3 regions of the Pseudomonas sp. L7 genome follow, and region 2 is predicted to be linked to each of the others. Evidence: predicted binding sites of a transcription regulator. Region 2 holds the regulator's gene; each other region holds the start of a gene.
What was found. The regulator FliA, encoded in region 2, starts transcription of late flagellar genes. The targets are predictions, from matches to a motif close to CTAAAGTTTNNNNNNNNNNNGCCGNTAA.

Region 1: ACK3BK_RS09015 (methyl-accepting chemotaxis protein) is a predicted target of FliA. The motif match lies at 6,114-6,141, and genes of this name have one in related genera.
Region 3: motA (flagellar motor stator protein MotA) is a predicted target of FliA. The motif match lies at 2,857-2,884, and genes of this name have one in related genera.

The regions. Positions count from the first base shown of each region.
Region 1 covers NZ_CP176784.1:1,934,281-1,944,210, reverse strand. The annotation lists gene yegS (lipid kinase YegS) at 1-59, opposite strand, end outside; gene ACK3BK_RS09050 (glycosyltransferase family 4 protein) at 242-1,477, shown strand; gene glp (gephyrin-like molybdotransferase Glp) at 1,466-2,692, opposite strand; gene moaB (molybdenum cofactor biosynthesis protein B) at 2,676-3,215, opposite strand; gene ACK3BK_RS09035 (YgdI/YgdR family lipoprotein) at 3,378-3,599, shown strand; tRNA gene ACK3BK_RS09030 (tRNA-Pro) at 3,681-3,757, shown strand; gene ACK3BK_RS09025 (ABC transporter transmembrane domain-containing protein) at 3,814-5,583, opposite strand; gene ACK3BK_RS09020 (PA1571 family protein) at 5,826-5,999, shown strand; gene ACK3BK_RS09015 (methyl-accepting chemotaxis protein) at 6,217-8,157, shown strand; gene ACK3BK_RS09010 (MFS transporter) at 8,225-9,535, opposite strand; gene ACK3BK_RS09005 (histidine kinase) at 9,590-9,930, opposite strand, start outside.
Region 2 covers NZ_CP176784.1:3,817,171-3,827,100, forward strand. The annotation lists gene ACK3BK_RS17570 (chemotaxis response regulator protein-glutamate methylesterase) at 1-1,064, opposite strand, end outside; gene ACK3BK_RS17575 (chemotaxis protein CheA) at 1,110-3,341, opposite strand; gene ACK3BK_RS17580 (protein phosphatase CheZ) at 3,354-4,142, opposite strand; gene ACK3BK_RS17585 (chemotaxis response regulator CheY) at 4,161-4,535, opposite strand; gene fliA (RNA polymerase sigma factor FliA) at 4,640-5,380, opposite strand; gene fleN (flagellar synthesis regulator FleN) at 5,377-6,210, opposite strand; gene flhF (flagellar biosynthesis protein FlhF) at 6,286-7,596, opposite strand; gene flhA (flagellar biosynthesis protein FlhA) at 7,608-9,737, opposite strand; gene flhB (flagellar biosynthesis protein FlhB) at 9,900-9,930, opposite strand, start outside.
Region 3 covers NZ_CP176784.1:4,968,168-4,978,097, forward strand. The annotation lists gene rsgA (small ribosomal subunit biogenesis GTPase RsgA) at 1-869, shown strand, start outside; gene motB (flagellar motor protein MotB) at 912-1,937, opposite strand; gene motA (flagellar motor stator protein MotA) at 1,941-2,792, opposite strand; gene ACK3BK_RS22805 (HDOD domain-containing protein) at 2,923-4,458, shown strand; gene ACK3BK_RS22810 (rhodanese-like domain-containing protein) at 4,504-5,313, shown strand; gene asd (archaetidylserine decarboxylase) at 5,323-6,186, shown strand; gene serB (phosphoserine phosphatase SerB) at 6,232-7,446, opposite strand; gene ACK3BK_RS22825 (histidine kinase) at 7,582-9,054, shown strand; gene ACK3BK_RS22830 (membrane integrity-associated transporter subunit PqiC) at 9,166-9,876, opposite strand.

The DNA of each region.
Region 1 (9,930 bases), 1.9 Mb from region 2:
ACCTCTTCGTTCATGGCCTGCTTGCCATGCAGGATCAACATCGCCTTGTGCCCGCGCATCCGAGATTCTCCGTATAAGACGCCAACTCCAATCTCGACCACAGGCAACCGGCAATTGCTGCACGGCGGCGCAAAATTCAACCCAGGCCATCATTCGACAAATACTTGGCTACGCTTAAGAGAGCCCCGCCACACAGTCAGATTATTGACCCTTGTGCAGCCCTCACCTGACAGGAGCGGCCATGCGTATTCTCTGGACATTGCCCTATCTGCCCTGGCCCACTACCAGCGGCAGCAAGACCCGCCAGTACCACCTGCTGCGCGAACTGGCACATCACGGCCATCGCATCACCTTGCTGGTGCAGTCCAAGGTGCCACTGTCCGATCCTGCGCGACAGGCCCTCGAACCACTGCTCGAACGCCTGATCGTGTTGCCCCGGCGCCCCGTGCAGAGCCCGCTCAACCTGCTCGCCTCGCCCATCATCGACTACCCCATGCGCGCCATCATCAATGGCCTGGCGCCCTGCCTTCGGCACCGCTTCGAGCAATTGCTGGACGAGCCGTGGGATGTCATCCAGATCGAACACAGCTATGCCTTTCAGCCCTTCGAGAAGGCCCTGCAACGGCGCGGCTTGCCCTACCTGCTCAGCGAACACACCCTCGAGTCAGTGATGGGCGCAGCCTGCCACGATCGCCTGCCCTTGTGGTTGCGCCCGCTCAACGCGTTCGATCGCTGGCGCTACCGGCGCTGGGAGCAGCGCGTGCTGCGCCAGCCCAACGAAGTCGTGGCGGTCAGCCCGCACGACGCCGAGCTGATCGGGCAGATCAGCGGGCGGGCGGTGAACGTGGTGGTCAACGGCGTCGATTGCGATCACTACCAGCATGTGCAACCGGCCCTGCACAGTCAGCGCCTGTTGTTCGTGGGCAATTTCGAATACGGCGCGAACCTGGAAGCCATCGAGTGGGCACTGGAAGACATCCTGCCCCAGGTCTGGCAGAGCAATCCTGCAGTGCGCCTGGCCATCGCCGGGCATGCCCTGCCCGCGCACTGGAAACTGCACTGGAACGACCCACGCATCGAATGGCTTGGCTACCGCCCCGACCTTCGCGAAGTGCAACGGCGCTCGGCACTGTTCTTCGCGCCGCTGCGCTATGCCGGAGGGTCGAAGGTGAAGATTCTCGAAGCGATGGCCGCCGGGCTGCCGGTGATCACCACCAGCAAAGGCGCTTCGGGCCTGGCGGTGAACAATGGCGAACACTACCTGGGCAGTGACGACGGCAGCCAGCTGGCGCTGCTGCTGACCCAATTGCTCAACCAGCCGTGGCGCATGACCCAACTGGGGGAAGCCGGGCGACAGTTCGCCCGGCAGCGCCATGACTGGAGCGTTGCCGCCCAGCAACTGGAGAACGTGCACATGCGCCTGACTCAACTGGCCCCGGCGCAGACCACGCCGCTCGGCGGGATGCTAGCCAAGTAGCTCGCTGAACGGGATGAATGCCACGCTATCGCCCGAGCTCACCGTACTGCCCTCGCGCACCTCGACCAGCCCGTCTGCCCAGGCTGCGCTGCGCAGTACGCCCGAGCTCTGGTTCGAGTAGATGCGTACCTGCCCACCCTCGATCCGCGCGCGCAGGTACTCGCGGCGATTGCCTGGCTTGGGCCAGTCGAAACCAGCCGGCACATCGAAGCGCAGCGGCGTGACCTGCTGGACACCCAGGCGACGCAGCAAGTAGGGACGTGTCAGCAAGGCAAAGGTGACCAAGGTGGACGCCGGGTTACCCGGCAGGCCGATCACCGGCACGCCGCGGAAGTGGCCGAAGGTCAGCGGCTTGCCCGGCTTGATCGCCAGCTTCCACAGTGCCAGCTCGCCAGCTTCGCGCAGAGCCATCCCCAGATAGTCGGCTTCCCCCACCGACACACCGCCAGTAGACAGGATCAGGTCGACATCGCCCAGGTTGGCCAGGCACTGGCGGGTCAACACCAGGTCATCGGCGAGGATGCCCGCATCGATGACTTCGCAGCCCATACGCTGCAGCCAACTGACCAGCAGTCGGCGGTTGCTGTTGTAGATCTGCCCGGGGCCCAGCGGCAACCCCGGCTCGACCAACTCGTCACCGGTCGACAACACCGCGACCCGCACCCGGCGCCGCACCTGAAGCTGGCCGTGGCCCAAGGTGGCGGCAAGGCCCAGTTCGATCGGGCCCAACAACGTGCCGGCAGCCATCACCTGCTCGCCAGCGCGGGTTTCCTGGCCCTTGGGGCGCACGTTCTGTTGCGGCGCCAGCGCCTCGAGAAAACGTACGCGGCCATCGTCCAGCACTTCGGCGTTTTCCTGCATTTCGACACAGTCGGCGCCTTCGGGCAGGGGGGCGCCGGTAAAGATGCGTGCACAGGTGCCTGGCTGCAACCGCTGCGGCGCATGCCCTGCGAAGATGCGCTGGCTGACAGCCAGGGGCTCGCCCTGCCAGTCAGCCAGGCGCAGGGCGTAGCCGTCCATGGCACTGTTGGGCCAAGGCGGCAGGTCGAGCGTGGCGAACAGATCGTTGGCCAGCACCCGCCCTTCGGCATCGGCCAGCGCGACCACCTCGACTTCGTCGATGGGCGCCGCCTCGGCCAGTGCCAACAGGCGCTCGAGGGCCTCTTCCACCGGCATCAACGGCCGGCTCGGCGCCGCCTCAGCCACGGCTGTCACAGGCCTGCGACTGCTTCAGGTGCGCGACGAAATTGCAGGGGCGATGGCGGGCATCGAGCTGCTCGGCGAGGATGCCGTCCCAGCCAGTGCGCACCGCATTGGTCGAGCCGGGCAGGCAGCACACCAGGGTGCCGTTGGCCAGGCCCGCAAGGGCACGCGACTGCACGGTGGAGGTGCCGATGTCCGGCACCGAGATCTGCCGGAACAGCTCGCCGAAGCCATCGACTTGCTTGTCCAACAGGCAAGCGACGGCCTCGGGGGTGCTGTCGCGGCCAGTGAAGCCAGTGCCGCCGGTGATCAGCACCACCTGTACCAGGTCGTCGGCGATCCAGGTGGCGACCTGGGCGCGGATCTTGTAGAGGTCATCCTTGAGCAGCACCCGTTCGGCCAGGCGGTGGCCTGCGGCGCTGAGGCGATCGACGAACATCTGCCCGGAGGTGTCGGTGTCGAAGGTACGGGTGTCGCTGACCGTCAGCACGGCAATGTTCAACGGCACGAAGGGGGTATCTGCCTTGGCTTTCATGGGGGTCCGTCGCAGGGGGAAAGAATGCGCCAGTTATATCACAAGGCAGCCTTGTTCTTGGTCAATGCCCGCTGATTGCCGCTATGCTCGACTATGCGAGGAACTTTGCAAGGACGCCTCGCGTCATAACGTCATCAAGCACCATCGCACTGGAGAAACACGATGATCCAACGGACAATTCCCGCCTTCCTGCTCGCCCTGGGCCTGGCCACCCTCGCCGGTTGCGCTTCGCCAACCGTCATCACCTTGAACGACGGCCGCGAGATTCAGGCCGTGGACAAACCTTCCTACGACGAAGACTCCGGCTTCTACGAATTCGAACAACTCGATGGCAAGCGTACACGCATCAACAAGGATCAGATTCGCACCGTCAAGGAGCTCTGATCTGCACCTCGTTTTGAGCTAACGGCCTTTTAACAACAAGGGCTTGCGTTCAAAAATACGATGCAGTAGGATTTTCGAAATCGGAGTGTAGCGCAGCCAGGTAGCGCGTCTCGTTCGGGACGAGAAGGCCGCAGGTTCGAATCCTGTCTCTCCGACCAGATCCTTCGAAAAGCCCGCCTCAGTGCGGGCTTTTTCGTGTCTGCCTGATCGCGATTCAGGCGCTGCCTGCAGCGAACTGCAGCGCCGCCAACCTGGCATAGAGCGGGTTCTCCTCGACCAGCTGGCGATGACTGCCGACAGCAACCACCTTGCCCTTGTCGATCACCGCAATGCGATCGGCATGCTGCACGGTCGCCAACCTGTGGGCGATCACCAAGGTGGTACGCCCGGCCATCAACTGCGGCAAGGCCTGCTGGATCAGGTGCTCGCTCTGCGCGTCGAGCGCGCTGGTGGCCTCGTCGAGCAACAGCACCGGTGCATCCACCAGCAGCGCCCGGGCAATCGCCAGGCGCTGGCGCTGCCCACCCGACAGACCGATGCCACCCTCGCCCAGCAGCGTCTGGTAGCCCTGGGGCAATTGCTGGATGAATTCGTGAGCATGGGCACTGCGCGCCGCGGCCTCGACCTGGGCGGCACTCGCCTGCGGCCTTCCGTAGCGGATATTCGCCTCGACCGTGCCGCGAAACAGCGCAGGATTCTGCGCCACAAGGGCGAACTGACGACGCAGGTCGTCGGGGTCGAGCGCTGCAATCGGCTGTCCGTCGAGCAGAATACTGCCCGCCTGCGGGTCGTGAAAACGCAGTAGCAGGTCGAACAGCGTCGACTTGCCCGCCCCAGACGGCCCCACCAACGCCACTGTCTGCCCAGGTGCGATGACCAGGCTCAGGCCATCGATGGCCGCCACCGACGGACGTGATGGATAGGCGAAGTGCACATCGCGCAACTCGATCTGCCCGTTGGCCCGCGCGCCCGGCAGTGTCGAAGGCTGCGACGGCGGTACGATCGCGCTGCTTGCCGCGAGCAATTCGGCAATACGCTCGGCGGCCCCGGCAGCCCGCTGCAACTCGCCAATCACTTCGCTCAAGGTGCCCACGGCACTGCCGACGATCAGGCTGTAGAACACGAACGCGGCCAGCTCGCCCCCGGAGATGCGCCCGGCAATCACATCCATGCCGCCCACCCAGAGCATCACTGCCACGGCGCCCAGGACCAGAACGATCACCACGGTGATCAACCAGGCCCGCTGGGCAATGCGCTGGCGCGCCACATCGAAAGCCGCCTCGACGGTGTCGGTGAACAACTGGCGATCGTGAGCCTGATGGTTGTAGGCCTGCACCGTCTTGATCTGCCCCAGTGTTTCGGCGACGTAGCTGCCGACGTCAGCGACCCTGTCCTGGCTCTGGCGTGACAGGCTGCGCACCCGCCGGCCGAACAGCAGGATCGGCGACAGCACCAGCGGCAAGGCCAGCACCACGATACTGGTCAACTTGGGATTGGTGACGAACAGCAACACCACCCCGCCCAGCACCATCAGCGCATTACGCAGGAACATCGACAGCGACGAGCCGATCACCGATTGCAGCAACGTCGTGTCGGCGGTCAGGCGCGACTGGATCTCCGAGCTGCGGTTATCCTCGAAAAACCCCGGATGCAGCCCGATCAAGTGATCGAACACGGCACGGCGAATGTCGGCGACGCAGCGCTCGCCAATCCACGACACCAGGTAGAAGCGGCTGAAGGTTCCAACCGCCAGGGCCAGCACCAGCACCATGAACAGCGCAATCGTCTGGTTGAGCTGGTGCGCAGAACCGGTCATGAACCCCTGGTCCACCAGCAGGCGAATGCCCTGGCCCATGGACAGGGTGATGGCTGCCGTGACGATCAGTGCAAGCAACGCAAGCATGGCCTGCCGGCGGTAGGGACGCACGAATTGCCAGGCCAGGCCCAAGGCGCGGCGCTGGCGGGAGGAAAGCGGATCGGACATGGCACGGACCGGTGAGCGGGAAACCTGCAGACTACCATTCATCTGCCTGGGTGGAACGCCTGCAGCTGCCGAGGGGTCGCAGTTCGGTAGGGCCAGTGGCTATAGCTTATCGGTCTAACCTGTCACTGGAGCTTTACCGCACTTTCTGTTGCACTGTGCCTGTCGTGATGCCGAAGGAGCTGTCACAGGTCAGTCACGGCGAGTGGTTACCCTGAGCTTGCAACCTGATGAGGAGACAGGAAATGAGCTTGCAACATAGCAGCGACACCGTAAAAAGCGCCCAGCCCCCGAAGCCCCAGGTGTGTGGCTCGATCATCGATGCCCAGGGCCGTGAGGTCCCGATCACCGAGCAGATGATCCAGAAGGCCTGCAAGGAGCTCGAGGAGAGCCGGGTGGAGAAAGTCCGCAAGGCTTGAAAGCCAATGAATCCCTTACAACCCGGCGCTTGCGCCGGGTTTTTCGTTTCTGCGCCTTGGGCCGCCTCGCAGAACCAGAACAATCATTTATTTTTTTGTACACGAACTATGCACTAAAGATTTTCCCGTGACGCGCCGAAACAGGATAAATAGCAGATAGCCACTACGCATGCGAAATGGCCCTCCTGCTTTTCACTCCCACGAATGGTTCGTCCCGATGAAGATAAAAAACAAGCTGGTGCTTGCGTTCGTATTGGTGGCTTTCATCCCGGTAGCCCTGGTCGGCGTGATTTCTGTGGTTAACATCCGCGCCGAGGCGGTGGATCAGTTCCTCGACGGCAGCACCCGTGAAATTCGCCAGATCGACGGCAACATGCGTCAGTTCTTCGATGGCACGCTACAAAACGTAGAACAAATGGCGACAGATCCTGTATACACATCAGTGAGTACACTCAAGGATTACACCTCCGCCGACGCTGCCAGCCACCCCCTGCCTGCAGCCACCCAGCAGGTCATCGACGCCTTTGCCCGCTATGGCGCTACCCATCCGGCGGCAGCCATCATCTCCATCGGCCTTGAGGACGGCACCTACGCCAAGTGGCCGGATGACCCGAAGCTGGCCAGCTACGATCCACGCGCGCGTCCTTGGTACAAGGCCGCCATGGCTACTCCGGGCAAGACCGTGCGCACCGCCGCCTACTACTACGACAAGGACGACGTCGCCCTGGTCGGCACCGCGCGCACGCTCAACGATGCCAGCGGCAAGCCCAAGGGCGTGTTCGTGGTCAGCGTGTCGCTGAAGAACCTCACCGAACTGGTCAAGAGCATCAAGCTGGGCAAGAGCGGATATGTGATGCTGATCGAGAACGGCACCGTGCTGGTTGATCCACGCGATGCCAGCCATGGCTTCAAGCAACTGAAGGACCTTGGCGAGCCGTATGCACAACTGGCAGCCACCGAACAAGGATCCACCGAGGTGGTGATCGAGGGGGTGCGCTACATGGCCAATGTCTGGACCTCGCCTGACCTGGGCTGGCGCTTCGTCGGCCTGATCGAGTACAGCGAAGTGATGGGCGCCGCCACCCACATGACCTACCTCACCGCCATCATCGTACTGGTGCTGGCACTGGTCTTCGCCCTGGTTGCAGCCGCGTTCTCGCGGGTCATCGTCAAGCCCATCGGCCAAGTCAGCGCCGGCTTGCAGCAGATCGCCCAGGGCGAAGGCGACCTGCGCCAGGACCTGGTGATCCAGGGCAAGGATGAAACCGCCGAGCTGGCCGGCTGGTTCAACAAGTTCCTCGCGGCGATCCGCCAACTCATCCAGCGCATCGGTGCCGCTTCGGGCAACCTGCACGAAGCATCGCGGGCCAACAGCGAACTGGCCGGCAACATGAACGAAGCCGCAGGGCGCCAGCGTGAAGCCGTGGAACTGGTGTCCACTGCCTTCAACGAGATGGTCGCCACCGCCAACGAAGTCGCACGCTCCTGCAGCAGCGCGGCCGACGCCGCAGAAAACGGCCATCACCGCGTCGCCGAGGGCAAGCAGCAGATCGAGCTGACCACCGACAACGTCAATCGCCTGGGTAGCCGCCTGAGCGAGTCGTCGCAGGCGATGGTCGAGCTCGAGGAAGGCAGCCGCAACATCAACCAGATCCTCGGCACCATCCGCGCCATCGCCGAGCAGACCAACCTGCTGGCACTGAACGCAGCGATCGAGGCCGCCCGCGCGGGCGATCAAGGCCGCGGTTTCGCCGTGGTCGCCGACGAAGTACGGGCCCTGGCCAAGCGTACCGCCGATTCCACCGGCGAGATCGACCAACTGCTCAACACCCTGGGCAACAAGACCCAGGAGGTGTCGCAGAAGATGGAAAGCTGTCTGGACCTGTCGCGGGCCAGCGTGTCTTCGATCGCACGCGCGCGGGACAGCTTCGAGGGCATCCAGCTGTCGGTGAACGAGATCCGCGATCAGAACCTGCAGATCTCGGCAGCCGCCGAAGAGCAGCACAGCGTGGCCGAGGAGATCAACCGGCACATCCAGCAGATCTACGACGAGGCAAGGCTGGTGGAAGGCCTGGCCAGCTCGGCGCAATCGGATTCGGGGAGGTTGTCGCAGTTGTCGGAAGAGCTGAACGGGCTGGTCGGACGCTTCAAGTCCTGACCGTCCTTGTGGGGCGGCGGCCAGGCAGCGCGGTGTCTTTTTCGCGGGTCAACCCGCTCCTGCACACTCAGCAACCGACCGCTCGCTCCTCGGCACACAGGGGCGTGGTCTGGGCGTAGAAGACGCTGGTCAAGGCCCCGACCACGCCCATGATCAGGCAGAACCCCACGCACACCCAGGGGCTCCACGGCATCAGGGCAATCAGCGCCAGGGGCGTTGTACTGGCCCACAGCGCATAGGCCAGGTTGTAAGTGAAGGAGATGCCTGACACGCGGATCTGTGCCGGGAACAGCCCGACCATCACCGAAGGCACCACCCCCACCACGCCACAGGACAACCCGGCCAGCGCATAGGCCGCCCAGGTCAAGCCCCACTGCCCCACCAGGCTGGCGTACAACACGCCGATCCCCAGCGGCAGCAACAGGCTGTAGATCATCACCGCACGCCAGGCACCGATGCGGTCGACCAGCAGCCCCGCCAGTACACAGCCGATATTGAGAAAGACGATGCCTACGCTGCTGAGCGCAAAGGTATGCCCGGCATCGATCCCGAAACGCTGCTGCATGACCGTCGGGGTGATCACCACCAGCACCACCACTGCAGAGGTCAGCACGCACGTCAACAGCGCAGCCGGGATCAGCGAAGCGCGGTGGCCAGTGAGAACAGTGCGCAGCGGAAATGCCACGGGCGGCGTCTGACGCTCACGCAGGGCAAGAAACACCGGCGTCTCGCTCAGCCAACGGCGCAGCCAGACACCGAACACGCCGAACACCCCACCCAGCAGGAAGGGATAACGCCAGGCGAAGTCGAGAATTTCCTGCGGGGTGTAGAGCCGCGCCAGCAAGGTGGCGACCAGCGCTCCAAGCAGGTAACCGAAGGTCAGCCCCGCCTGCAGGAAGCCCAGGGCGTAGCCGCGACGCCCCGGAGGCGCGTGCTCGGCAACGAAGGTCCAGGCGCTGGGCACCTCACCGCCGACCGCGGCGCCCTGAAGGATGCGCAGGGCCAGCAGCAGCAGAGGCGCGGCGTAGCCGATGTCGGCGTAGGTCGGCATCACCCCGATCAACAGGCACGGCAGGGCCATCATCAGGATGCTCAGGCTGAATACGCGCTTGCGCCCGAGATGGTCGGCGAAGTGCGCCATGAGGATGCCGCCCAGAGGGCGTGCCAGGTAACCGGTGACGAAGATCCCGAAGCTCTGCAGCAGGCGCAGCCATTCCGGCATCTGTGGCGGGAAGAACAGCTGGCTCAGGGTCAGGGCGAAGAACACGAAGATGATGAAATCGTAGATCTCCAGCGCGCCGCCAAGGGCCGCAAGGCCCAGGGTACGGTGATCGCCGCGGCTGAAACGAGGCGCGCGGGCGGTATCGATGGCAGTCATTTCTGGGTTCCGCAGATCGGCAAAAGGCAAGAGGATAGCAAATGCCGATGCGTCTCAGCTGGAACGGCTGAAAGCGTTGTGCGAGAAGTTCATCCGCCGCCAGGAATAGCCCGCGCCGCCGGCAAGCCCGGACGGCAGTGCAACCTGCCCCAGCACCTGCGGGGTGTCGATGATCGCCATGAACGATTCCAGTGCCTCGCTATCGGGCACCTTGGGCAGGCTGACACTGACCGCCCGGCGTTCGCTCTGCGCGATGCTCGGCACTTTCAGATGCTGGGAGTGGTACAGCAGCACATGCTGGATCTGCGGGCTGACGCGGCAGAAACGGGCCAGGTCGACGCCTGCATGGCTGCCCAGCTCGATGTTGCCCACCAATAGCTGGAACGGGTGCAATG
Region 2 (9,930 bases):
GCCAGGTTGGCCTTGACGATGGCCATGGGCATGCCGTAGATCACGCAGCTCGCCTCGTCCTGGGCCCATACGGTGCTGCCGCCCTGCTTGAGCAGGCGAGCACCTTCGCGTCCGTCGGCGCCCATGCCGGTCAGCACGACCGAAAGCACCTTGTCACCGTAGGTCTTGGCCGCCGAGCCGAAGGTGATGTCCACGCAGGGCTTGTAGTTCAGGCGTTCGTCACCCGGCAGGATCTTCACCGTGCCACGGCCATCGACCATCATCTGCTTGCCACCCGGGGCCAGCAGTGCAAGGCCTGGACGCAGCACATCACCGTCCTCGGCCTCCTTGACGCTGATCTTGCACAGCTTGTCGAGGCGCTCGGCAAAGGCCTTGGTGAACGCCGCCGGCATGTGCTGGATCAGCACGATGGGTGCCGGGAAGCTGGCGGGCAGTTGCGTCAGCACCCGCTGCAGGGCCACCGGGCCACCTGTGGAGGTCCCGATCGCCACCAGCTTGTAGGGCTTGCGCTTGGGCGTCGGCGAATGGCTGGCAGCGGCGCGCACCGGTGCCGCAGCACGAACCGGGGCAGTGCTGCCCAGGGTGCTGGTCGGAGCATGGCTGGTGCTGGGCGCGGCACTGGCAACCGGGCTTGGCGCGTGACTGGCGAAACTGCTGAAACGGCGATTGCTGCGCGAGATGGTGTGGACCTTCTCGCACAGCATCTGCTTGACCTTCTCGGGATTGCGCGAAATATCCTCGAAGTTCTTCGGCAGGTAATCGACCGCCCCTGCGTCCAGCGCATCGAGGGTGACACGCGCGCCTTCGTGGGTAAGCGAAGAGAACATCAGGACCGGCGTCGGGCAGCGCTGCATGATGTGCCGCACGGCGGTAATGCCGTCCATCATCGGCATCTCGTAGTCCATGGTGATCACATCAGGCTTGAGCGCCAGCGCCTGGTCGATCGCTTCCTTGCCGTTGGTCGCGGTGCCGACCACCTGGATGGTCGGGTCCGCCGAGAGGATTTCCGAGACACGGCGGCGGAAGAAACCGGAATCATCCACCACCAGGACCTTGACTGCCATAAACACTCCATTAGGCGGCGCAACCGCCAGGCCGCGCCGCCGAAATCAAATACGCCGGGCGGCGTAACGCTTGAGCATGCTCGGGACGTCGAGGATCAGCGCGATACGACCGTCACCGGTGATGGTGGCGCCGGACATGCCCGGGGTGCCCTGCAGCATCTTGCCCAGCGGCTTGATCACCACCTCTTCCTGGCCCACCAGCTGGTCGACCACGAAGCCGATACGCTGAGTGCCGACCGACAGGATCACCACATGCCCTTCGAGCTGCTCCTCATGCTGCTGGTCCTGGACCAGCCAGCGCTTGAGGTAGAACAGCGGCAGCGCCTTGTCGCGCACGATCACCACTTCCTGGCCATCGACCACGTTGGTGCGCGACAGGTCGAGGTGGAAGATCTCGTTGACGTTGACCAGCGGGAACGCGAACGCCTGGTTGCCCAGCATCACCATCAGCGTCGGCATGATTGCCAGCGTCAGTGGCACCTTGATGATGATCTTCGAGCCCTGGCCCTTGGCCGAGAAGATGTTGATCGAGCCGTTGAGCTGGGAAATCTTGGTCTTCACCACATCCATGCCCACACCGCGGCCGGACACGTCGGAAATCTCGGTCTTGGTCGAGAAGCCCGGGGCGAAGATCAGGTTGTAGCAATCCGACTCGCTCAGGCGGTCGGCTGCATCCTTGTCCATCAGGCCCTTCTCGACCGCCTTGGCGCGCAGGACGTTCGGGTCCATGCCCTTGCCGTCGTCGGAGATCGACAGCAGGATGTGGTCACCCTCCTGCTCCGCCGACAGGACCACCCGACCGGTGCGCGCCTTGCCGGAGGCCTCGCGCTCTTCGGGGGTCTCGACGCCATGGTCGACCGCGTTGCGCACCAAGTGCACCAGCGGGTCGGCCAGGGCCTCGACCAGGTTCTTGTCCAGGTCGGTCTCTTCGCCGACCAGCTCCAGGTTGATTTCTTTCTTGAGCTGGCGGGCCAGGTCGCGCACCAGGCGCGGGAAGCGGCCGAAGACCTTCTTGATCGGCTGCATGCGGGTCTTCATGACCGCGGTCTGCAGGTCGGCGGTGACCACGTCCAGGTTGGACACGGCCTTGGACATGGCCTCGTCGCCGCTGTTCAGGCCCAGGCGCACCAGGCGGTTACGCACCAACACCAGTTCGCCGACCATGTTCATGATTTCATCCAGGCGCGCGGTATCGACCCGCACCGTGGTTTCCGCCTCGCTGGCGCCGTGCTTGTCGGCAGCCGGGGCTGCAGCGCGTGCCGGGGCCGCAGCGGCGGCAGGCTTGGCGGCTGGCGCGGGTGCAGGCGCCGGTTTGGCGACGGGCTTGTTTTCAGCCTTGGCAGCAGGTGCGGCCGCCACGGCAACGGCAGGCGCTTCAGCCGCAACGGCATCGCCACTGAACTTGCCCTTGCCATGCAGTTGGTCCAGCAGGGCCTCGAACTCGTTGTCGGTGATATGGTCGCCGACAGGTTCGGCCGCCGGTGCAGTGGCAGTGCTGGCGGTGGCTTCGACGCTCGGCAGTGCATCGGCGGCAAAAGCGCCCTTGCCGTGCAACTGGTCGAGCAGCGCCTCGAACTCTTCGTCGGTGATCTCGTCACCGGCCGGCGCCGCGACTGCAGCCTCCGGCTCGCTCGCCGCGACTTCCGGCGAGAACTGACCCTTGCCATGCAACTGGTCGAGCAGCGATTCGAACTCGGCGTCGGTGATCTCGTCAGCGCTGCCGGAAACGGCTTCGCCCTGCGACTGCTCGGCCGCCTCGGCCTGGGCCTTGACCGCGTCGAGGGAATCGAGCAGTTGTTCGAATTCGGTATCGGTGATGTCCGCCTCGGCAGCCGGTGCCTCGACGACGGCCGCGGCCACGACAACCGGTGCCACGGCATCGGCGCTGGCCGGTTCGGCCAGGCGCGACAGCGCGGCGAGCAGCTCTGGCGTGGCCGGGGTGATGTCGCTGCGCTCGCGAACCTGGCCAAACATGCTGTTGACCGTATCCAGCGCTTCGAGCACCACATCCATCAGTTCGGCATCGACCCTGCGCTCTCCCTTGCGCAGGATGTCGAAGACGTTCTCGGCAATGTGGCAGCACTCCACCAACTCATTGAGCTGAAGGAAGCCGGCGCCCCCTTTTACAGTGTGAAAACCGCGAAAGATCGCATTGAGCAAATCCGCATCGTCAGGTCGGCTTTCCAGCTCGACCAGTTGCTCGGACAGTTGCTCGAGGATTTCGCCGGCTTCTACCAGGAAATCCTGAAGGATTTCTTCATCGGCGCCGAAGCTCATTAAACGTGCTCCCTAAAAACCCAGGCTGGACAGCAGATCATCGACATCGTCCTGACCGGACACGACGTCTTCACGCTTATCGGCATGAATCTGCGGACCTTCACCCCGAGTTGGATGTTTTTCTTCATCTTTTTCAGCACGCAATTGATCGTGGTCATGTTCGATACCGGCAAAGCGGTCGACTTGACTGGCCATCAACACGAGCTTGAGCAGATTGCTTTCGACTTCGGTGACCAGTGCGGTCACCCGCTTGATCACCTGCCCGGTCAGGTCCTGATAGTCCTGAGCCAGGAGAATATCGTTGAGGTGGCCGGCCACCTTGCGGTTACCTTCGGCGCTGTGCGTCAGGAAACTGTCGACGCGCTTGACCAGCTCACGAAACTCCGGCGCCGCCACCTCGCGACGCATGAAGCGCTGCCAGTCGACGGACAAGGTCTGGGCCTCGCTCGCCAGGTCGTTGAGCACCGGCGTGCTCTGTTCGACCAGGTCCATGGTGCGATTGGCCGCGTTCTCGGTCAGCCGGACCACGTAGGACAGCCGTTCGGTGGCGTCGGTGATCTGCGACACTTCCTCGGCCTGCGGCATGCGCGGATCGATCTGGAAACTGACGATGGCGCTGTGCAGCTCGCGGGTGAGCTTGCCGACCTCCTGGTAAAGGCCACGGTCACGGGTCTGGTTGAGCTGGTGGATCAGCTGCACCGCCTCGCCGAACTGGCCGCGCTCCAGGCTTTGCACCAGCTGCTCGGCGTGCTTCTTCAGGGTCGACTCGAACTCCCCCAGAGAATCGTTTCTTGATTCCATAGCGCCCCCAGACATGGCTCAGCCGTTGACGCGTTCGAAGATCTTCTCGATCTTTTCTTTGAGTACCTGCGCGGTGAAAGGCTTGACCACGTAGCCGTTGACGCCGGCCTGGGCCGCTTCGATGATCTGGTCGCGCTTGGCCTCGGCGGTCACCATCAGCACCGGCATGCCCTTGAGACGGTCGTGGGCACGTACCTTGCGCAGCAGGTCGATACCGGACATGCCGGGCATGTTCCAGTCGGTCACCAGGAAGTCGTAATGACCGCTTTCGAGCATCGGCAGGGCCGTGGTGCCATCGTCGGCCTCGTCGGTGTTGGTGAAGCCCAGATCACGCAACAGGTTCTTGATGATCCGCCGCATCGTCGAGAAGTCGTCAACGATGAGGATTTTCATATCTTTGTTCAATTAGACCTCCAAGCAGTCTTAAACGCGCTCGTCTGGCAAGCGCGCGCTCAATCAATTCGGCACCACGTAAAACGACTGCATCGAACCCGGGTTCACCGTGCCCGCCATTCACCCAACCGGCTGCGCAGACGCGCTGCGCACTGGCTGTGCAACTGGCTGACACGCGACTCGCTGACCCCCAGCACTTCCCCGATTTCCTTGAGGTTCAACTCTTCGTCGTAGTACAGCGCCAGGACCAGGCGCTCGCGCTCCGGCAGGTTGGCGATCGCGTCGGTCAGTGCGGCCTGGAAGCGTTCGTCTTCCAGATCCCGCCACGGCTCGACCTGGCCGCTGGCACCGTCCTCGTGCAGCCCTTCGTGTTCGCCGTCCTGCAGCAGGTCGTCGAAACTGAACAGGCGGCTGCCCAAGGTATCGTTCAGAATCCCGTAATAATCGTCGAGACCCAATTGGAGTTCGGCAGCAACCTCGTGATCTTTAGCGTCACGACCGGTTCTTGCTTCGACGGCGCGAATCGCGTCACTGACCATGCGCGTGTTGCGGTGCACCGAACGCGGCGCCCAATCGCCCTTGCGCACCTCGTCGAGCATGGCGCCACGGATGCGGATGCCGGCATAGGTCTCGAAGCTCGCGCCTTTGCTGGCGTCGTACTTGTTGGCCACTTCCAGCAGGCCGATCATGCCGGCCTGGATCAGGTCCTCGACCTGCACGTTGGCCGGCAGGCGCGCCAACAGGTGGTAGGCGATGCGCTTGACCAGCGGGGCATAGCGCTCGACCAGCTCGTACTGGGCGTCCTTGGACGCCTTGCTGTACATCTTGAATCCGCTCGCGTTCATAGCACCGGCCCCGCACTGGTAGGCTGCACCAGGCGCTCGACGAAGAACTCCAGGTGCCCACGCGGGTTGGCCGGCAGCGGCCAGCTGTCGACCTTCTGCGCAATGGCCTTGAAGGCCAGGGCGCACTTGGAGCGCGGGAAGGCCTCGTACACTGCGCGCTGCTTCTGCACCGCCTTGCGCACGCACTCGTCGTAGGGCACGGCGCCGACGTACTGCAGGGCCACGTCGAGGAAGCGGTCAGTGACCTTGGTCAGCTTGGCAAACAGGTTGCGCCCTTCCTGCGGGCTCTGCGCCATGTTGGCCAGGACGCGGAAGCGATTCATGCCGTAATCGCGGTTGAGCAACTTGATCAGGGCGTAGGCATCGGTGATCGAGGTAGGCTCGTCGCACACCACCAGCAGCACCTCCTGCGCGGCGCGGACAAAACTGACCACCGAGTCACCGATACCCGCAGCGGTGTCGATCACCAATACGTCGAGGTTGTCGCCGATCTCGCTGAACGCCTGGATTAGCCCGGCATGCTGGGCCGGCGCCAGGTGCACCATGCTCTGGGTGCCCGAAGCCGCCGGCACGATGCGTACGCCGCCCGGCCCCTGCAGCAGCACGTCGCGCAGCTCGCAGCGTCCTTCGATGACGTCGGCCAGGGTACGTTTGGGGGTCAGCCCCAGCAGCACGTCGACGTTAGCCAGACCCAGGTCGGCGTCCAGCAGCATGACCCGGCGGCCGAGTTCGGCCAGCGCCAGGGACAGGTTCACTGAAACGTTGGTCTTGCCGACGCCACCTTTGCCACCGGTGACGGCGATCACCTGTACGGGATGCATGCTACCCATGTCTGTTCTTTACCTTGTCTCGCGTGGGACCCGCCCACTTGAAGGGCCGCTGTCGACCCCCTGCGCCGTTCATCTTCAACCCGCCCGCTTATCGGGATTGTGGTAGAGATCAGCGAACATGTCGGCCATGGCCTCTTCGCTGGGCTCTTCCTGCAACTGCACGCTGACCGCACGGCTCACCAACTGGTGCTTGCGCGGCAGCTGCAGGTCGTCCGGAATGCGCGGACCATCGGTGAGATAGGCCACGGGCAGTTCGTGACTGATGGCCAGGCTCAGCACTTCGCCGAGGCTGCCCGTTTCATCGAGCTTGGTCAGGATGCAACCGGCCAGGCCACAGCGCTTGTAGCTGTGATAGGCGGCGGTCAGCACCTGCTTCTGGCTGGTGGTGGCCAGTACCAGGTAGTTCTTGGCGGCGATGCCGCGGCTGGCGAGCGACTCGAGCTGCATGCGCAGGGCCGGATCGCTGGCCTGAAGGCCCGCGGTATCGATCAGCACCACGCGCTTGCGCAGCAGTGGTTCCAGGGCCTGGGCCAGCGACTGGCCCGGATCGACATAGGTCACCGGCACATTGAGGATGCGCCCGAGGGTCTTGAGCTGCTCCTGGGCACCGATGCGATAGCTGTCCATGCTCACCAGCGCCAGGTGCTGCGAGCCGTACTTGAGCACGTAGCGTGCCGCAAGCTTGGCCAGGGTGGTGGTCTTGCCCATGCCGGCCGGGCCGACCATGGCGATGACCCCGCCCTCCTCGATCGGCTCGACCTCAGGCACCTCGATCAGGCGCGCCAGGTGCGCCAGGACCATGCGCCAGGCCTGGCGCGGGTCTTCGATTTCACCGGCCAGGTCGAGCAGTTCACGGGCGATCGGGCCAGACAGGCCCAGGCGCTGCAAGCGACGCCAGAGGTTGGCCTGCTGCGGCTTGCTGCCCTGCAACTGGCCCCAGGCAAGCGAGCCGAGCTGCACTTCGAGCAGCTCGCGCAGGCCCGAAAGCTCCGAACGCATGGCATCGAATACGCGCTTGTCCACCGCCGGAGCTGCCGGGGCCGGCGCAGGCACCGGCGCTTCCACATGCGGCTCGACCAGTGGCTCGGACGCGGTCAGCGACAGGCCGGCAAACAGTTGCCGGTTGCCGAGCTCGGCGTCACCACGCCCGTCCAGCTCGGCCTGGGCGGTGGCGATGCGCGAATGGGTCTTGCGCAGCTCGTCCTCGAGCTCGACATTCGGCACGCGTGGGGCCAGGGCGGACAGCTTGTAGTCCAGCGCGGCCGTCAGTTCGACACCGCCGGCGATACGCCGGTTGCCGATGATCGCGGCATCGGCGCCAAGCTCATCACGGACCAGTTTCATGGCCTGACGCATATCGGCGGCGAAAAAACGCTTAACTTGCATAACCCACTACCTCAGCCATTAGGGCCCACGGTGGCAACGATGGTGACTTGCTTGTTGTCCGGTATTTCCTGGTACGCCAGCACATGCAGGTTGGGCACGGCCAGACGACCGAATCTCGACAGCATGGCACGGATCGGGCCGGCGACCAGGAGGATGGCCGGCTGGCCTTGCATCTCCTGGCGCTGCGCCGCCTCGATCAGCGAACGCTGCAACTTCTCGGCCATGCTCGGTTCAAGAAGAACACCGTCTTCCTGACCCTGCCCGGCCCTTTGCAAACTATTGAGCAAGATCTGTTCCAACCTTGGTTCAAGGGTGATCACAGGCAGCTCGGACTCAACGCCGACAATGCTTTGCACGATGGCGCGGGACAAGCCGACCCGCACCGAAGCCACCAACGCGGCGGTATCTTGACTCTTGGCGGCATTGTTGGCGATGGCCTCGGCAATGCTGCGGATGTCACGCACGGGCACCTGCTCGGCAAGCAGGGCCTGCAGGACCTTGAGCAACCCCGACAAGGAAATGACACCCGGCACCAATTCCTCGGCAAGTTTCGGCGATGCCTTGGACAGCACCTGCAGCAACTGCTGAACCTCTTCATGGCCGATCAGCTCGTGGCAGTGCTTCTGCAGAATCTGGTTGAGGTGAGTGGCGACCACGGTGCTGGCATCGACCACCGTGTACCCCAAGGACTGCGCCTGGGCGCGCTGGGCCACATCGATCCACACCGCCTCCAGGCCAAAGGCCGGGTCGCGCGCGGCGATACCATTGAGGGTGCCGAACACCTGCCCAGGGTTGATCGCAAGCTCGCGGTCCGGGTAGATCTCGGCCTCGGCCAGGATCACCCCCATCAGCGTCAGGCGATAGGCACTGGGCTGCAGGTCGAGGTTGTCGCGAATGTGTACGGTGGGCATGAGAAAACCCAGGTCCTGCGAGAGCTTCTTGCGCACGCCCTTGATCCGCGCCAGCAACTGGCCGCCCTGGTTGCGGTCGACCAGCGGAATCAGGCGATAGCCGACCTCCAGGCCAATCATGTCGATCGGGGTCACGTCGTCCCAGCCCAGCTCCTTGGTTTCCATGGCGCGCTGAGGCGATGGCAGCAGGTCCTGTTGGCGCTGAGCCTCCTGCAGAGCCACCTGCTTGGCCTTCTGTTGTTTCTTCCACACCAGGTAGGCGCCACCACCGGCCATCAGGCCGAGGCTGAGGAAGGCGATGTGCGGCATCCCCGGCACCAGCCCCATCACCACCATCAGTGCGCCGGAAACAGCCAGGGCCTTGGGCGAATCGAACATCTGCCGGTTGATCAGCTTGCCCATGTCCTCGGAGCCCGAGGCGCGGGTGACCATGATCGCGGCCGCAGTGGACAGCAGCAGCGAGGGCAACTGCGCCACCAAACCGTCACCGATGGTCAACAAAGCGTACACCTTACCGGCGTCGCTGAAGGTCATGCCATGCTGCAGCATGCCGATGAGCATGCCGCCGATAAGGTTGATGAACAGGATCAGCAGGCCGGCGATGGCGTCGCCACGCACGAACTTGCTGGCACCGTCCATCGAACCGTAGAACTCGGCCTCCTGGGCCACCTCGGCGCGACGCGCCTTGGCCTGGGCCTGGTCGATCAAGCCGGCGTTGAGGTCGGCGTCGATCGCCATCTGCTTGCCGGGCATGGCGTCGAGGGTGAAGCGCGCGCTCACCTCGGAGATACGCCCGGCACCCTTGGTCACCACGACGAAGTTGATGATCATGAGGATGGCGAACACCACCGCACCGACCACATAGTTGCCGCCGATCACCACTTCGCCGAAGGCCTGGATCACCTTGCCCGCCGCACCGTGACCCTCCTGGCCGTGGAGCATGACCACGCGGGTCGAGGCGACGTTGAGCGCCAGGCGTAGCAAGGTCGCCACCAGCAGGATGGTCGGGAAGGCGGCGAAGTCCAGCGGGCGCAGGGCATAGACGCAGACCAGCAGGACCACGATCGACAGCGCGATGTTGAAGGTGAAGAACACATCGAGCAGGAACGGCGGGATGGGCAACATCATCATTGCCAGCATCACCAGCAGCAACAGCGGCACACCCAGGTTCCCCCGACCGAGACCGGCCAGGTTGTTACGGGCGTTGCTGATTAACTGAGCGCGATCCACCGGGTATCCTCTTCAAGCAAAACTTTGACGCCTGGACGGCGCTTGGGCGTGGCTTTGCAAGAAGCTTTCCAACTTTGCCTGGGTGCGGGGCCAGGCGCTCTGTTGCGGTGTTTTCGCGGTCATCGCGGTGGTCTTTTCGCGGGCAAGCCCGACCCCACAGGATCAATTGTCGCGCTGCAGGTCCGGCGGAATC
Region 3 (9,930 bases), 1.2 Mb from region 2:
TCACGGTCGAGGTCGAGGCCCAGGACGGCGACGTCGCAGGCCAGGTGTTCCGCTGCCACTTGCGCGCCAACCTGCCGGCGTTGGTCACAGGTGACAAGGTGGTCTGGCGGGCCGGCAACCAGGGCAACGGCGTGATCGTCGCGCAGATGCCGCGCAGCACCGAGCTGTGTCGGCCGAACAACCACGGGCAACTCAAGCCAGTGGCGGCCAACGTCGACCTGATCGTGATCGTCTTCGCCCCGGCACCCGAGCCCCAGGCCAATCTCATCGACCGCTACCTGGTCGCCGCCGAGCACGCCGGCATCCGCCCGCTGCTGCTGCTGAACAAGGCCGACCTGATCAACGACGACAACGCAGCGACGCTCAATGCGTTGCTGGCAGTGTACCGCGACCTCGGTTACCCGCTGCTGGAGGTGTCTGCACACCACGGCGATGGCATGCAACGCCTGCAGCAGACACTGGACGAGCACATCAGCGTGTTCGTCGGGCAATCGGGCGTGGGCAAGTCGTCGCTGGTCAACAGCCTGCTGCCGCAGGCACAGACGCGAGTGGGCGACCTGTCGGAGTGGTCGGGCCAGGGTACCCACACCACCACCACCGCACGGCTCTACCACTTCCCCAACGGGGGCGACCTGATCGACTCACCCGGTATCCGCGAGTTTGGTTTGGCGCATGTCAGCCGGGACGATGTGGAAGCAGGCTTCATCGAATTCCGCGAACTGCTCGGCAACTGCCGCTTCCGCGACTGCAAGCACGACCGCGAGCCGGGGTGTGCGCTGCTCAAAGGGCTGGAGGAAGGGCGTATCTCGGCGCAGCGGATGCACAGCTACCGCTCGATCGTGGCTAGCCTGACGCAAGACACCTACTGAAGATGCAGGAGCGGCATTGCGCCGCTCTTGCCGATTACGTGCTCAGTTTTCCTTGGGCTCGTCCATCTTCAGCACGCCATCCTCGAAGATGTTCAGCTTCTGACGCAATTCACGCGGCTGCATCGGCGCCGCGCCATCGGCCGGCGCGGCGGAGGCACCAGGTGCTCCTGGCGCCGCATTGGCAGGCGGGGTCGGATTGGCCGGTGCTTCAGGTGCGCCCTGCTCGCCCTCGATATCCCGCTGGGCTTTCTTGGTCAGCACGATGATGTCGATCCGGCGGTTGACCGGATTGAACGGGTTCTCGCGGTCGAACAGCGACGAGGAGGCGTAACCCACCACCCTTGCGACCTGCCCATCCGGATAACCACCCGCCACCAGCGCACGTCGCGCGGCGTTGGCACGGTTGGCCGACAGCTCCCAGTTGCCGAAATCACCGATGCCGGCATAAGGCTTGGCATCGGTATGGCCGCTGACGCTGATCTTGTTCGGCACAGCCTTGATGGTGTCGGCCATCGCCAGCAGGATGTCTTCGAAGTAGGGCTTCAGGCGCGCACTGCCGAGGTCGAACATCGGTCGGTTCTCGGCGTCCATGATCTGGATGCGCAGTCCGTCCTGGGTGATCTCGAACAGGATCTGGTCCTTGAACTTCTGCAGTTGCGGATTTTCCTCGACCTTGTTCTGCAGCTCCTGCAGCAGCAGTTGCAGACGCTCCTGCTCGACCTGCTCGGCCATGGTCTCGATCCGGTCTTTGTCCATCTGCACGCTGGTGTCAGGCGTCGGCTCGGACTTCTCTTCCGGGTTGATGGTCTTTTCCGGTGCCAGCTGCGGCGAGCCGCCCAGGTCGATGACGTAGGGCGTACCGCTTTCGGAGAAGCCGATCGGGTCCTTGAAGTAGCCGGCGATGGCGATCTTCTGCTCCGGAGTGGCCGTGGACAGCAACCACAGCACCAGGAAGAACGCCATCATCGCCGTGGCGAAGTCGGCGAAGGCGATCTTCCAGGAACCGCCATGGTGGCCGTCGCCGTAGCGCTTGACGCGCTTGACGATGATGGGCTGATTGTTCTCCATGACTTAGCGACCGCGAACCGCTTGTTCCAGTTCGGCAAAGCTCGGTCGGTGCGCCGGGTACAGCACCTTGCGCCCGAACTCGACAGCCAGCGACGGCGGCATGCCGGACGCCGAGGCCACCAGCGAAGCCTTGATCGCCTCGTAGACGTTCAGTTCTTCCTTGGCATCGTGGCGCAGGCAGTTGGCCAGCGGGCCGAAGAAGCCGTAGGCGGCGAGAATACCGAAGAAGGTGCCGACCAGCGCTGCACCGACGTGCAGGCCGATGGACTTCTGGTCGCCATCGCCCAGCGAGGCCATGGTCACCACGATACCCAGTACCGCAGCGACGATACCGAAGCCGGGCATGGCGTCGGCGACACTGGTCACTGCATGGGACGGGTGCTCGAGGTCTTCCTTCATGCTCAGCAGCTCCATGTCGAACAGGCCTTCGAGCTCATGGGGCGCCATGTTGCCGGTCGACATGATGCGCAGGTAGTCGCAGACGAACGCGGTCATCCGCGCATCGCCCATGACCGCAGGGTACTTGGCGAAAATCGGGCTGGCCGCGGGATCCTCGATGTCACCCTCGATGGCCATCATGCCCTCGCGGCGACTCTTGTTGAGAATCTCGTAGATCAGGCCCAGCACTTCCAGGTAGAACGTATGGGTGAAGCGGCTGCCGAACATCTTCAGCGACTTCTTCATGACGTGCATGGTCATGTAGCCAGGGTTGGCCTGGAGAAACGCGCCAAAGGCCGCACCGCCGATGATCAGCACTTCGAACGGCTGGATCAGCGCCGCGATCTTGCCGTGGGAGAGCACGTATCCGCCGAGCACACTCGCGAATACGACGATGATGCCGATAATTTTAGCCATAGATTGAAAGCACTTGCTGTCGTGGTCAGGGTCAGGGGCGGAAGCTTGGAAACTCTTCTTCTCCTTATCGGCAGAACTGCGCCAGACTATAGCCACTCAATGCGAAAAGCCAGTTTGGACTGATGTCAAAATGCCAATCGAAACCAAGGTGCCAGCGCAGATCCCCTCCTCTCTAGATGCCTGGGTAAGGCTGCTCGACGGCATCCGCGTGCCGGTGCCCAAAGAAAGTCACGACCGCGTTCTGGCGGCCATCAACGACAACCGTCGCTCGCTGCGCGACATCGCCGAACTGATGCAGGACAGCCCGTCGCTGGTGCTGTGCGTGATGCGCGAAGCCAATCACCCGACCCACGCCAGCCAGGCCGAGCCCGCCGAGAGCCTGGAAGTCGCCCTGAATCGCCTGGGCCTGAGCCGCACCCTGCAACTGATGGGGCGCCTGCCATCGATACCGGGCGACGACATCCCCCCAGTACTGCGCCAGTTCCTGCTGATCAGCCAGCACGCCACCCAGCAGGCCAACGGCCTGTTCGCCAGCCGCCTGGCACGCCTGTGGCAGGAAATCCACTGGGGCAGCCTGCTGTTCCTCTCGCCACTGTGGGCGCTGGCCCTGGCCTACCCCAAGCTGCTCGACACCTGGGAACTGCGGGTCATTCACAAGGGCGAAGAAGCTTCAGAGGTGGAACATGCACTGTTTGGTGTGCGCATCATGGAGTTGTGCCGCGCCGTCGCCACACACTGGCGCCTGCCGGAATGGGTCACCCAGGGTTATCGCCTGCTGCTCGAAGAACGCGAGCAACTGGCCCAGGTGTTGAACATCGCCCGCGAGCCCGACGATCTGAGCAAGCAGCATCGACTGGACGAAGAGCCCGGGCTGCGCCGCTGGTTCAACCAACCGGCCAACACCGTGCTGTTGGCCAACGGCCTCGCGCTGTCGGCCCAGGTCGGCTGGGACAACCCGCACCTGCTGCGCTGGCAACTGCTCACAGCCATGTACCTGCAAACCACGCTGGACGATGTGCAGCAGCAAGTGCACCAGCAAGCGGCGGCCAGCGCCCGTCACCACGCCCGGCATGCGCTGTTCCACCCGGCCGAGGCGCTGATCTGGCCCTGGCAGCAGCGGCGTCCGCACCCGGACATGCTCACCCCGCCACCGCCACCCGCCCAAGACCTGGCGCGCTGGCGCACGCTGTGCGGCGACCTTCTTGCACAGCCCAGCCCCTTCACCAACACCGTGCACCTGGCCACCCAGGCACGCGAGGCGCTGCTGGCTTGCGGCATGCAGCGGGTGCTGTTGTTGTTGCTCGACAAACCCAACGACTGCCTGCGCGTCCAGCAAAGCGCCGGCCTGCCGCGCGAAGCCTCAGGGCTGACGTTGGCACTGGGCCAGAGCAAGCTGCTGCAAAAACTGCTGAGCAAAGCCGCGCAACTGCGCCTGACACCCGACAACCATGCCCAGTTTTCCGCCCTGCTGCCCGCACCGCTGCGTGCGCTGTTCCCCAGCGAACACCTGCTGTTGCGCTCGCTGGCCGTGAACGACCAGGTGCTGATGCTGGCGATCGCCGACCAGGGCGGCAAGCCGCTTGCCGACGTGAGCGTGCAGGCCTTCGGGAAAACCGCACAGTGTATCGAGCGCGCGCTGGCCAGCTTCGCCAACCGCAATGCCTGAGCCTTGCGCTACAATCGCACCTCCCTTGCTCCCCGGAGACCGTGGATGACTGATTTTTCCGGCTTGCCCCTGGTGATCGAAGCCGCCGACCTGCTGCCACGCCTGGATTCGCCTGAGCTGATCCTGGTCGACCTGAGCAGCGCCAACCGCTATGTCAGCGGCCATATCCCCGGCGCGCGGTTCGTCGAGGGCAAGCGCACCCAACTGGGCCAGCCCCCGGCCCCCGGCCTGCTGCCGACCCAGGCCGACCTGGAAAAGCTGTTCAGCGAGCTTGGCCATCGGGACGACGCGGTGTACGTGGTATACGACGACGAAGGCGGCGGCTGGGCCGGGCGCTTCATCTGGCTGCTCGACGTGATCGGCCACACGCGCTACCACTACCTCAACGGCGGCATCCAGGCCTGGCCCGCGGACAAGCTCGTCACTGAAGTGCCACCAGCCGCCAGCACGCCTGTACGCCTGCGCTTGCGCGCCGAACCCACCGCCACTCGCGAATACCTGCAAAGCCGCCTGGGCGCAGACGACCTGGTGGTCTGGGACGCCCGCGGCCCGCAGGAGTTCAATGGCGAGAAAGTCCTGGCAGCCAAGGGCGGCCATATCCCCGGCGCGGTCAACTTCGAGTGGACTGCCGGCATGGACCTCAACGACCACCTGCGCATTCGCAAGGACATCGCCGAAGTACTGCAGCAGTTGGGCATCACCCCTGACAAGGAAGTGATCACCCACTGCCAGACCCACCGTCGCTCCGGATTCACCTACCTGGTGGCCAAGTCACTCGGCTATCCACGGGTCAAGGCCTACGCCGGCTCGTGGAGCGAGTGGGGCAATCACCCGGACACGCCTGTAGAAGTTTAAGGAACCTGCATGAAATCCCGTCTGTTCATCATCAGCCAGCACCTGCTGCCGCATCACCTGCTGTCGCGCCTGGCCGGCTGCGTCGCCGAGTGCCGCGCACGCTGGTTCAAGAATGCCTTCACCGCCTGGTTCGCCAAACGCTACCAGGTGAACATGTCCGAGGCGCTGGTCGAAGACCTGACCGCCTACGAGCACTTCAACGCGTTCTTCACCCGCGCCCTCAAGCCCGGCGCGCGCCTCCTGGATGAAACCCCGGGCGCGATCCTGTGCCCGGCCGACGGCGCGGTCAGCCAGCTCGGCCCGATCGAGCACGGTCGCATCTTCCAGGCCAAGGGCCACAGCTTCAGCGCCCTCGAGCTGCTCGGTGGCGATCCGGCACTGGCCGCGCCGTTCATGGGCGGCGAGTTCGCCACCATCTACCTGTCGCCGAAGGACTACCACCGCGTGCACATGCCGCTGGCCGGCACCCTGCGTGAAATGGTCTACGTACCGGGCCGCCTGTTCTCGGTCAACCAGACCACGGCAGAAAACGTCCCGGAACTGTTCGCCCGCAACGAGCGCGTGGTTTGCCTGTTCGACACCGAACGCGGGCCGATGGCCGTAGTGCTGGTGGGGGCGATGATCGTTGCCTCGATCGAGACGGTCTGGGCCGGGCTGGTCACGCCGCCCAAGCGCGAACTGAAGACCTTCCGCTACGACGAAGCCAGCCGCGCGCCGATCTATCTGGAAAAAGGCGCGGAACTGGGGCGTTTCAAGTTGGGATCGACCGCGATCGTGCTGTTCGGACCAGAGCAGGTGAAATGGGCCGAAGCCCTGGGCGCCGGGTCTGCCGTACGCATGGGTGAGCAACTGGCGCTGCCGGCACAGGGCTGACTCAGGATTGGCGGGGCTGCTCTGCAGCCCCGCTGTTTCAGGGCCTTACGCGCGACCGTCGCGGTCACGCCAGCCGAGCAGGTACAGCACGCCATCGAGGCCCAGCGTGGAAATCGCCTGTTTGGCCGACTGACGCACCAGCGGCTTGGCGCGGAAGGCCACGCCCAGGCCGGCCAGCGACAGCATCGGCAGGTCGTTGGCGCCATCGCCCACGGCGATGGTCTGCTCCAGTTGCAATCCTTCCTTGTGCGCCAGCTCCTTCAGCAGGTCGGCCTTGCGCTGGGCATCGACAATCGGCTCGACCGCCACGCCCGTCACCTTGCCATCCACCACTTCCAGCTCATTGGCGAACACATAGTCGATGCCAAGGCGTGCCTGCACCTGCTTGGCGAAGTAGGAAAAACCGCCGGAGAGGATCGCAGTCTTGTAACCCAGGCGCTTGAGCTCGGCAAACAGGTGTTCGGCCCCTTCGGTCAGGCGTAGCGACGCGCCGATTTCGTCCAGCACGCCGACGTCCAGGCCCTTGAGCAGCGCCATGCGCTCCTTGAAGCTGGCACGGAAATCCAACTCGCCACGCATGGCGCGCTCAGTGATCGCCGACACCTGCTCGCCGACACCGGCAGCCTTGGCCAGCTCGTCGATCACCTCGGCCTCGATCAGCGTCGAATCCATGTCGAACACCGCCAGGCGGCGATTGCGACGGAACAGGTCATCCTGCTGGAAGGCGATGTCGACACCCAGCTCGGCCGACAATGCGAAGAAATCGGCGCGCAGGGCCTGGGCGTCGGTCGGTTCACCACGCACCGAGATTTCCAGGCAGGCGCGACTCTTGTCGGTGGCGGCGTCGAGCGCCACACGTGCCGACAGGCGCTCGATACGTTCGATGGTCAGGCCATATCGGCTGATGACCGCACTCACCCGCTGCAGTTGCTCAGGCGTGACCTTGCGGCTGAGCAGCGTGACGATGTGGCGATTATCGCCATGGCCGTCCACCCATTGCTGGTAGTCTGCCTCGGAGATCGGCGTGTAGCGCGCCTGCAGGTTCAGCTCATGGGCCTTGGACTGCACCCCCTGCAGCAAGCCGGTGGCGACTTCGTTGTCGGGAATATCGACCAGAATGCCGAACGACAGCGTGCCATGCATGACCGCAAGACCGATGTCGAGGATGTTCACACCGCCCTGGAGCAGGACGCCGGTGATGGCCGCAGTGAGACCCGGACGGTCTTCACCAGTGATATTGATCAGGACGATTTCGCGCAAGACCGGGCTCCAACTCGATGAAAAATGCGCATTCTACCCACTTTCCATGACCATCGGGCGCCATCGATACTTTGCCGACAAAACGCGGGTCGCTATACTGCCCAGCATCTATTCCGCCATAAAGAGCCGCGCTCTGTGAACCGGCCCACGCCTGTCAAAACCGACAACTTCTTTCTGATGATCTTCCGAGCCCTGCGCCAGCGTCGTATTCCCCTGGCATTGCGCATCGCCAGCCACAACATCTTCCTGGTGGCGCTGGCTCTGGTGATCTATGCCTGCGTGATGGGCCTGCAGTTCAAGCAGGCCATGCACGAGCAGGCCGATGCCGTCGGCCAGAGCCTGACCGTGCAGACCGCGACCTCGGCTACCGAGCTGCTGGTGTCCAACGACATCCTCAGCCTCAACGTGCTGCTGGGCAACCTGGTGAAGAACCCGCTGGTGGCCCACGCGGCGATCTACAGCGTCGACAACCGCATCCTCGCCGAGGCCGGGCAACGGCCGAAGAACAGCCTGCTGGGCGAGGCCGAAGGGGTCTACCAGACCAAGATCACCTTCCAGGACGTGACCGCCGGGCAACTGCGCATCAGCCTGGACATGAGCCAGTTCCAGCAACCCATGCTGATCAGCCTGCAGAGCATGGGTATTCTCGCGGCCATTCTGCTGGCGTTGGCGCTCACCCTCAGCCTGCGCCTGGGTCGCTTCATCTCGACGCCGCTGCTGCAACTGCGTGTCTGGCTGCGTGACCCGCACCCCTATACCCCGGCCATCGAGCGCCAGGACGAAATCGGCGATCTCGCTCGTCAGCTCCACGCCCGTCTGGCCCCGCCGCCACCGCCGGAGCCGGAAGAAGAGGAAGACGACGAGGATGATTTCGCCGACCTGCATGTCGAGGAGCCGCCACGCAAGGCCGCACCCAAGCCCGTAGCGGCCAGGGTGGCCGCCCAGGACGACGACGCAGACGACGACGCCTTTGCCGACCTGCTCGACGACACCGAGCACAGCCCCAAGGCGCTGGCCGCACCGGAATCTGACGAGCCGAACACCAGCGCCGTGCTCGCCGTGCAACTCGGCTCCCAGGAGCAACTGCGCCGTCTGCCACGCACGCGCCTGACCGAATTGCTGGAGCGTTATCGCGACTGCCTCGACCAGGCCGCGTCGCTGTACGAAGGTGAAGTGCACACCCTCGACGATGGCAGCACACTGCTGCTGTTCCACAGCCGTGACAGCGGCGAGGACTACCTCACCAACGCCATCTGCTGTGGCGAATTGCTGCGCGCCCTGGGCCACGCCCTGCAGATCGAGGTCGCCGACAGCGGTATCACCCTGCAGTTGCAGCTGGGCCTGGCGCTGGGTGAAGACCTGCTGGGCATGGATCAGGTCGAACTGCTGATGACCGAGAAGGCCCAGGATGCCCTGGCCCTGTCGCAACACAGCCGCAACCTGCTGCTGGTCGAGCGCCAGGTCAGCGACGACGCCCTGATCCGCCAGCGCGCGCGCATTCGCCCGATCGCCAGCCCTGAAGGCGCCTGCTGTGTCGAGCGACTGATGGAGCCCTACCCGTCGATGCTCGAGCGCCAGTTGGCGCGGATGCATGAGCGTCGGGCCTGAATGGCCTGATCCGCGGTGCAGTTGTCGAAGCGGCCCTGTGTCGCGAAAGGCCTGCAATCCGGCACCCACAAAAAAGCCCGCATCGCTGCGGGCTTTTTTGTGGGTGCTGAATCAGAACCGATAGACTTCCATATCGGTGCGGATCGGCGAAGCCATCGGAATCCTCGATTTCTCCGGCTCCTTCTTGACCTGAACTGGAGCCGCCGGCTTTTTCGGCGTCTCTTCAGCGACCGCTGGCTGGTTCGCCAGTGGCTTGACGGCAACGCTCAACTGCTCGACCAGCTTCTGCAGCAACTGCCCCTGGGCCTGGACTTGCGAGGCCTCGCTGCCCTCATGCTGTTGCTCGAGGTGGACGATACGGTTGTCGCGCACATGGCCACGACGGTCCAGCACGCGCCACTGGGCATCGAGGATCGCCGGCTGGTTGGCGCCCGAGTCCAGGCGGGTGATCGACAGCAGTACCTGCACATCCGGCGTGAAGCCGGCGCTGGCAGGTGCAAGCACGACACGCTGGCTGTCCAGGCGCCAGGCGAGCTGGCGCACCAGCAACTGGTCGATATCCGACGAAAGGCTGCCGGCCCAGCGACCGTCGGTCGCCGCAGTCAGGCTGCCATCGGCTTGGCGTTGCAGAAAGGTTTCACGTTGCAGGTAGTCGGCTACCGATACCGGACCTAGCACGACCGCCATGCCGGCAGCCTGCGAAGGCTGGCCGGGGTCGCCGCTGTCGAGTTGGTACAGGGCCACCGGCTGGTGCATGCTGCACCCGCTCAGACCCAGCAACCCCGTCATCAGCAGCGCAAATGGAAGGCGCAGAAATTTCATCATCCCATCCAAGCGGCCGCCGCCCGGCAACCGCAGTGATACTCGTGTGGATTC